Linked DNA regions of Verrucomicrobium spinosum DSM 4136 = JCM 18804. The protein of the gene in region 2 binds, or shares a complex with, the protein of the main gene of each other region. Links are inferred from orthologs where the notes say so. Each region holds a gene or a part of one and is shown on either strand. Other genes may lie near its edges. The genes, in order: glmM and cdaA.

Region 1 (3,188 bases), 2.7 Mb from region 2 along the record:
AATCCTCGCTCGTTACCTTTCTCATCGTTGCTGGCAGTTCGCTGTTCTTCTGCTCCAAAGCTGTGTTCGTAAAACTGGCCTACCGCTATGGGTTGGATGCCGTGACGACGCTGGCACTGCGCATGGCCATGGCGTTTCCGTTCTTTTTGATCGGCGGGATTTGGGCCTCGTCTGGCAAGCAGGTTCACCCGCTCACGAGCCGTGACTGGGCGAGGCTGGCCTTGCTGGGATTTTGCGGGTGGTATTTCTCCTCTGTCATCAACTTCATGGGCCTGGAGCATGTGAGCGTAGGGCTGGAGCGGATGATCCTGTACACCTATCCTTCCATCGTGCTGCTTGGATCGGTCATTGTCTTGCGCAAGCCGCTGAGGTGGGGTGTGGCAGGAGCCATGCTGCTCTCCTACTTGGGCATCTTGATTGGCTACTATGGCGAGGCCAGTGCCAAAACAGGCGGGGAGACGTGGCTGGGAGCGCTGCTGGTATTCGGCAGTGCGATCTCTTACGCCATCTTCGTCCTCATGAGCGGTGAGATGATTGCGCGAATCGGTCCTATCCGCTTCACCTCATGCGTGGTGGGTTTCTCCTGTCTGTATGTCCTCATCCACTTCGTGCTCACGCATCCCCCGGGAGCCATCCTGAAACTGCCCCCGGGTGCCTATGGCTGTGGAGTGGCTCTTGCCATCGCGGGCACGGTTATACCCTCTTACCTGTTCGGCATCGGGCTCAAGCGCGCTGGAGCTCAGGCCTTTGCGGTCATCGGAATGATCGGCCCCTTGGGGACCGTCGGACTCGCCTGGATGCTGCTGGGAGAAGCCATCAATCCTGTGCAGGTGCTGGGTCTGGCATTGACCCTGGCTGGTGGGGCGATGGTGGCGGTGAGGAAGTGAGACAAGAGCAAGGAGTTAGAAGGTATGGGTGATGAGTGAAGAGCGCTGATTCGGCAGTTTCAGCGCTACTTGCACTTAACCCTTAACTTCTAACTCTTAACCTTCACTTCACACCCCAATCTGCTCCTGAATCGCTGCCGCAATTTTGCCAGCTTGATCCTCGATGTACTCGGGATCGCGGCCTTCAATGAGCAGACGGATGAGGGGCTCGGTGCCGGAGTAGCGCAACAGCACGCGACCCAGACGGCCGAGCTTTTTCTCGGTCTGAATGATGAGGGCGTTGGCGGCTTCAAGCTCCTGGATGGCCGGCTTGGATTTCACGCGAAGGTTGCGCTTGGCCTGGGGGAAAGGGGTGAGCACCTTGCGAAGTTCGCTGAGTGGTTCACCCGTCTCGGCCATGATTTTCAAGATCTGGAGGGCGGCGATGAGGCCGTCGCCGGTGGAGGCGTGATCACGAAAGACGATGTGACCGCTTTCCTCAGCTCCAAAGTTGAGGTCCTGTTTGCGCATGGCGGCGATCACATAACGGTCGCCCACATCGGTGCGCACCACTTTGCCCCCCATGCCTGTGACGAGGTCGTCCAGGCCGTAGTTGCTCATCGTGGTGACCACGGCGGTGCTCTCACGAAGGGTGCCCTTGCGCAGCATGGAGACCACGGCGATGGCGATCAGTTCATCTCCGCTCAGGCGCTGGCCCAGTTCGTCGCACAGGGCCACCCGGTCCGCGTCGCCATCGTGGGATACGCCGACCTGGGCACCGGTTTGAGTGACGAGGGCCTCAATGATCTCCGGGTGAGTGCACCCGCAGTGAAGATTGATGTTCGCGCCGTCTGGGGAGGAGTGAAAAGGGATCACCTCTGCACCGAGACGTTTCAGCGTTTCCGTGCTGGTGAAGGATGCTGCCCCGTTCGCATTGTCGAGGGCGATCTTCATGCCAGTGAGCCGGCGGCTCTGCATGGAAGCCATGGCATGGGCGATGTAACGTTCTGCGGACCCCTGCAGCACGTGGGTGCGGCCGATGCTGGTCTCATGAGGCCGGTTGGCCAGGAGGGCCTCATTCGTCATGGCGGCCTCAATAAGCAACTCCTCGTCATCCGTCAGCTTGTATCCGTCACCGCCCACGAATTTAATGCCGTTGTCGTAGAAAGGGTTGTGTGAGGCGGAAACTACCGCTCCAAAGCTGGCCCCTTCCTGTTGGGTGATCAGCGCCACGGCCGGGGTGGGTACCAGGCCGCACAGATGCACATCCACCCCCATGGAGTTGAGGCCAGCCACGAGTGCTGCCTCCAGCATGTCTCCAGAGAGGCGAGAGTCTCGGCCTACGATGCAGCAGGGGCGTGCACCCTTGCGAGAGGCCCCCTGGCCAAGCACCTTGGCAGCCGCCTGACCCAGGCGCATGACGAATTCAGGCGTCATAGGGTGTTTGTTGGCCACTCCTCGCACACCGTCGGTACCAAAGTATTGTCGCTTCGCTGACATGGGAGGGCGGTTGTACCTCAAATGCCCTTCGAAGTCAAAAGCGAGCTGGGGTGGGATTTGGCGCACTTCGGTCAGAAAAGATCCACCACCCCGATGGAAGGGCAGGGGCGGGGAGGGGAACTGCACCCGGCCGTACCTGCGCCCCGTCCCGAAACCCTGATATGAGTGCAATCTTGGAAAACAAGCGGGTGGCCATTTTAGCCACAGACGGATTTGAACAGGTGGAGCTGGAAGAACCCATGCATGCACTGAAGCAGGCGGGGGCGACTGTGAGCATTGTGTCCCCCAAAGCCGGGACGGTGCAGGGAATGAATCACCTGGAGAAAGGGGACAACTTCAATGTGGACCTGACTCTGGACAGCGTGAATGCCAGCGACTTCGATGCCCTGGTATTGCCGGGCGGGCTGGCCAACCCCGATACTTTGCGCTCCACCCGGGATGCAGTGAACTTTGTGCGGGATTTTGCCGAGGCGGGCAAACCCATCTGTGCGATCTGCCACGCCCCGTGGATTCTGATCGAGGCAGGCCTCGTGGCCGGGCGTACTCTGACCTCCTGGCCTGCCATCCAGTCCGATGTGCACAATGCGGGTGGGAACTGGGTGGATCAGCCAGTCGTGGTGGACAATGGTCTGGTCACGAGTCGTAAACCGGACGATCTCACCCAATTCATCGCCAAGACTATCGAGGAAATCAGTGAAGGGAAGCATTCCGGCATGTCCGAATCTGCTCCCCCCGAAGGATAGGAATTCATCGGGCGCTGGTTGCTCTTTCCTTGATCTCTCCGATCGTGAGCAATCGGTCGTAGATGGCGACTTCGGCCAT
Region 2 (3,309 bases):
ACCTGCCTGCGGTGGTTCGTCAGCTCTCCCCGAATGCGGTGCATCTGCAAAAACTTCGCTCTGAGGGCGTCTGGAAGCTAACCGGCACCGGCCTCCTGCCGTTTTCGGATCCCGGTGCCCTGGAGTGGCACGGGCGGCTCGAATTGGAAGGCCATTTGGCGTGGTCATTGGACTCTGGGACCATCCATCTTGACGACTTGCGGTCCAATCTGGAGCTGAAAGATCGCCGGGCCTCGCTCAAGGAGGTAAAGGCCAGGCTCTGGGGAGGGAGCCTTACCACTGACGAACTCGATCTGGACTACTCTCAGCCCGCCACGAGCTTCAAGACCAGCGCCAGGCTGTCAGGAGCAAGCTTGGACGTGGTGATGCGGAGCTTCGGCAGCAACGAACCCCGCCAGGGCTCGGTGACGGGCACTTTTTCAGGCGGGGGGGTGATGACTCCGTCCGGGGTGAACGGTTCTGGCTCCATCGTTATCACTCAGGCACGTTTCTATCAGGTCCCCTTCCTCGGGGCCCTGCACCTGTTGATCAACCCTCTGCAACCCGACTTTGGCAAAGATGTGGCCTCCCGCCTGGACGCCCGCTATCACATGGGTGGAGGGAGCCTGGTCTTCGAGCAACTCGACCTGTCCAGCAGTGCGACCAAAGTGGACGCCAAAGGCTCGATCAATCTGGAGTCCAAGTATGCCCAGTTCGAAGCGCAAGCCCGCCTCAAAGGTCTGGTGCTGAAACTGGCCACTGGTGCCTTCAGCGAACTGCTCACTTTCGAAGGATCGGGCACGCTACCCGACCTCAAATGGCAGCTAAAGTTTGCACCCGGGACTCAGATTGTGAAAGGGACGGTGGACGCCGCCACTGGCATCCTCAAAGAAGGGGCCAAGATGGGGGTCGAAGGGGTGAAGGTAGGCGCGGGTGCCGCTGAAGGCATCCTCGAAGGGACGGGGAAGGCCGCCAAGGAGATCTTTAAACTACCAGGGCGTTTGATCCCCGGCAGGAAGTAGCCTGCATTCACCTCCTCTGGCGCGAGCAGGCCCTACACCTTCACCGAGCCGGGAGTGGCAGACCCCATTTCAAACATGAACCGCTGGCCGCGGGAGATCTGGTCGTGGATGACGTACCACAAAAGGAAGGCCAGCACCAGGGACACCAGCTTCGCCTCCCAGTCGCGGGTGAACCAGAGTTTAACCCTGGCGAACGTGGCTTTGACATCTGCGATGGTCACCCCTTCCTGTTTTCCAGGCTTGGTTTCCTCCTCATCATCGTCGCCAAACATGAGGATCTGCTGAAGTCGCGTGCGGAGTTCATTGGCCTCCAGATCGTGCTCCAGCTTGCCTTTGTAGCAGAGCGACAGGGCACCAGTTTCCTCACTCACGACCAAGGCGATGGCATCCGTTTCCTCAGAGATGCCAATGCCAGCGCGATGCCGGAGGCCGACACTGCGATCGTTCAGATCCTTTTGGGTAACGGGAAATACACAGCCAGCGGCGATGATCCGCCCTTGGTCCACGATCATGCCACCATCATGCAAAGGCGTCTTGGGATGAAAGATCGTCCCCACCAGTTCCAGCGACATCCTGGCATCCATGCCCACGCCGCTCTCAGCATAGGGCTTGAGTTCGATGCCCCGCTGAAGGGCAAACAGCGCCCCACAGCGCTTGTGGGAAAGGCTGACCATGGCCTCGATCAACTGGTCCACACTGGCCTCTTCGGTGGCATTGAATGAGAAAAACCGGTGCGAGCCCAGTTCAGCCAGCACACGCCTCAACTCCGGCTGGAACAGCACCACCAGACCCACCGCCAGGAAAACGGAGAAACGCTCCAGCAGCCAGTTCATCACCTGAAGTTCCAGCAACTGGGAAATCAGTGTGAGCCCCAGAAGCAGGACGAGCAAGCCGGTGAGGATGCGAGCACCACGTGTGGCACGCAGGAACCTGTAGCCATGATAAAGCAGGACGGCGAGAATCAGAATCTCCACCCCGTCTCTCCAGTGATCCTGGATGAAATTCCACATGGTTGGGGGAAACTAACGTGCAGCTCCGCCCGGCGCAAATGATTTGCTGCCAGCGTCCTACGGCAAAACACAGCGGTAGCCATGCTGCCGCAGCCAGGCGAGGAGTTTTGCCAGCACTTGAGGGGCCAGCCGCCCCCCCGCACCATCATCCCGCCCCTCGTGCATAAGCAGAATGGCTCCCGGCTGCACTCCGGAGGTGAGACGACTGAGAATAACCTCCTGATCTTTGATCACCCCGTCCCGCCCCCGCGCACTCCATCCCGCAAGGCGCAGCCCTCTCCTTTCCACCTCGGCCTGCACCAAGGGGTTCTTGAATCCCGCTGGCGCACGGAACCATCGTGGAGAATCACCATCAGACAGTTCGGTCAGTACCTGCTGACACCCCCCCACCTCACTGGCCACGCGTGAGGGGCCGAATGCCCAGAACCAGCACTGCACATGGTGCAGCGTATGATTTCCCACCGTGTGCCCCCGTCGCAGTACCTCCCCCACGAGTTCCGGATGGTTGCGCGCACGGGCACCGATGAAAAAGAACGTGGCCCGGGCCCCATACTGGTCCAGCAAGTCCAGCAAAAGCGGGGTGTCCACGGGATCGGGGCCGTCATCAATGGTCAGCCAGACCTCCTTGGCATCTTCATCATACGGGCGCTCCGGTCGCCCCTGCCGCGCCTCCTTCAGGGTGCAAACTACCTCCCCCAGCCAGTTACAGGCGGGCCAGAGGGTGGGCACCAGCCAGAGGGCATGCGCACTCATCAGGATCGCCAGTGCCAGCCAGCCATACCCCACCAGGAGCATGACCAGCGCCACCACGGGAGCCACTGCGTTCCATAGGATGACGCCCCGTCGGAGCTGACAACGCAAATTCTTCACCACTTCCACCATGCCTCTGGCTGGACAGTGCACAAGCAGCGGCTTGCGCCAAAATTGAACCAAAACAATTCATCGCCATGAACCGCGACCAATGCTAACCATTGCCCATGAGCTTGTTCGTCGTCTATCTGAGCACCCAGGAGCAGCCGAAGATCCTTCGCGCTTTGAAGGCGGTGCCGGAGGAAGATCGTTTTGAGTTCATCGTCGAGGCCGGTGAAAATGTTGTGTTGCCCAAGTCTGACATCATTTGCTGGGAGGAGTACGCCGAGGGACAGACCGCCGCCATTCTATCCCGCGAGGCGATGCTCGCCAAACGGGCACAGGCCATGCGTCACGACGAAGGAGAGAACCCCTAAACACCTGTTTGGACAAGAGCGCCGGGGGTGTTGCAAGACATTTTGACTCTGGACAAGGCGCGAAGAGGTCTT

What was found.
Region 1: the proteins of cdaA (region 2) and glmM are in contact, whole or in part, in a crystal structure (PDB 7OJS), measured with the Bacillus subtilis proteins. The link is inferred for Verrucomicrobium spinosum DSM 4136 = JCM 18804 from one-to-one orthologs.

What each region holds. Positions count from the first base shown.
Region 1 is NZ_ABIZ01000001.1:2,948,875-2,952,062, forward strand. The notes cover bases 182-3,052. They hold glmM (phosphoglucosamine mutase), read right to left. Parts: upstream 2,367-3,052; coding sequence 996-2,366; downstream 182-995. Other genes in these bases: VSP_RS35080 (DMT family transporter), read left to right, coding at 182-887; VSP_RS11995 (type 1 glutamine amidotransferase domain-containing protein), read left to right, coding at 2,528-3,052. In the rest of the region: more of VSP_RS35080, read left to right, coding at 1-181; more of VSP_RS11995, read left to right, coding at 3,053-3,109; VSP_RS12000 (LamG-like jellyroll fold domain-containing protein), read right to left, coding at 3,114-3,188. UniProt on the Bacillus subtilis protein: Catalyzes the conversion of glucosamine-6-phosphate to glucosamine-1-phosphate. Glucosamine-1-phosphate is used for cell wall biosynthesis.
Region 2 is NZ_ABIZ01000001.1:5,629,889-5,633,197, forward strand. Bases 23-3,014 are described here. They hold cdaA (diadenylate cyclase CdaA), read right to left. Parts: upstream 2,012-3,014; coding sequence 1,034-2,011; downstream 23-1,033. Other genes in these bases: VSP_RS22965 (AsmA family protein), read left to right, coding at 23-1,001; VSP_RS36945 (polysaccharide deacetylase family protein), read right to left, coding at 2,069-2,914; VSP_RS22980 (hypothetical protein), read left to right, coding at 2,989-3,014. In the rest of the region: more of VSP_RS22965, read left to right, coding at 1-22; more of VSP_RS22980, read left to right, coding at 3,015-3,237. UniProt on the Bacillus subtilis protein: One of 3 paralogous diadenylate cyclases (DAC) in this bacteria, catalyzing the condensation of 2 ATP molecules into cyclic di-AMP (c-di-AMP). Upon expression in E.coli leads to c-di-AMP synthesis.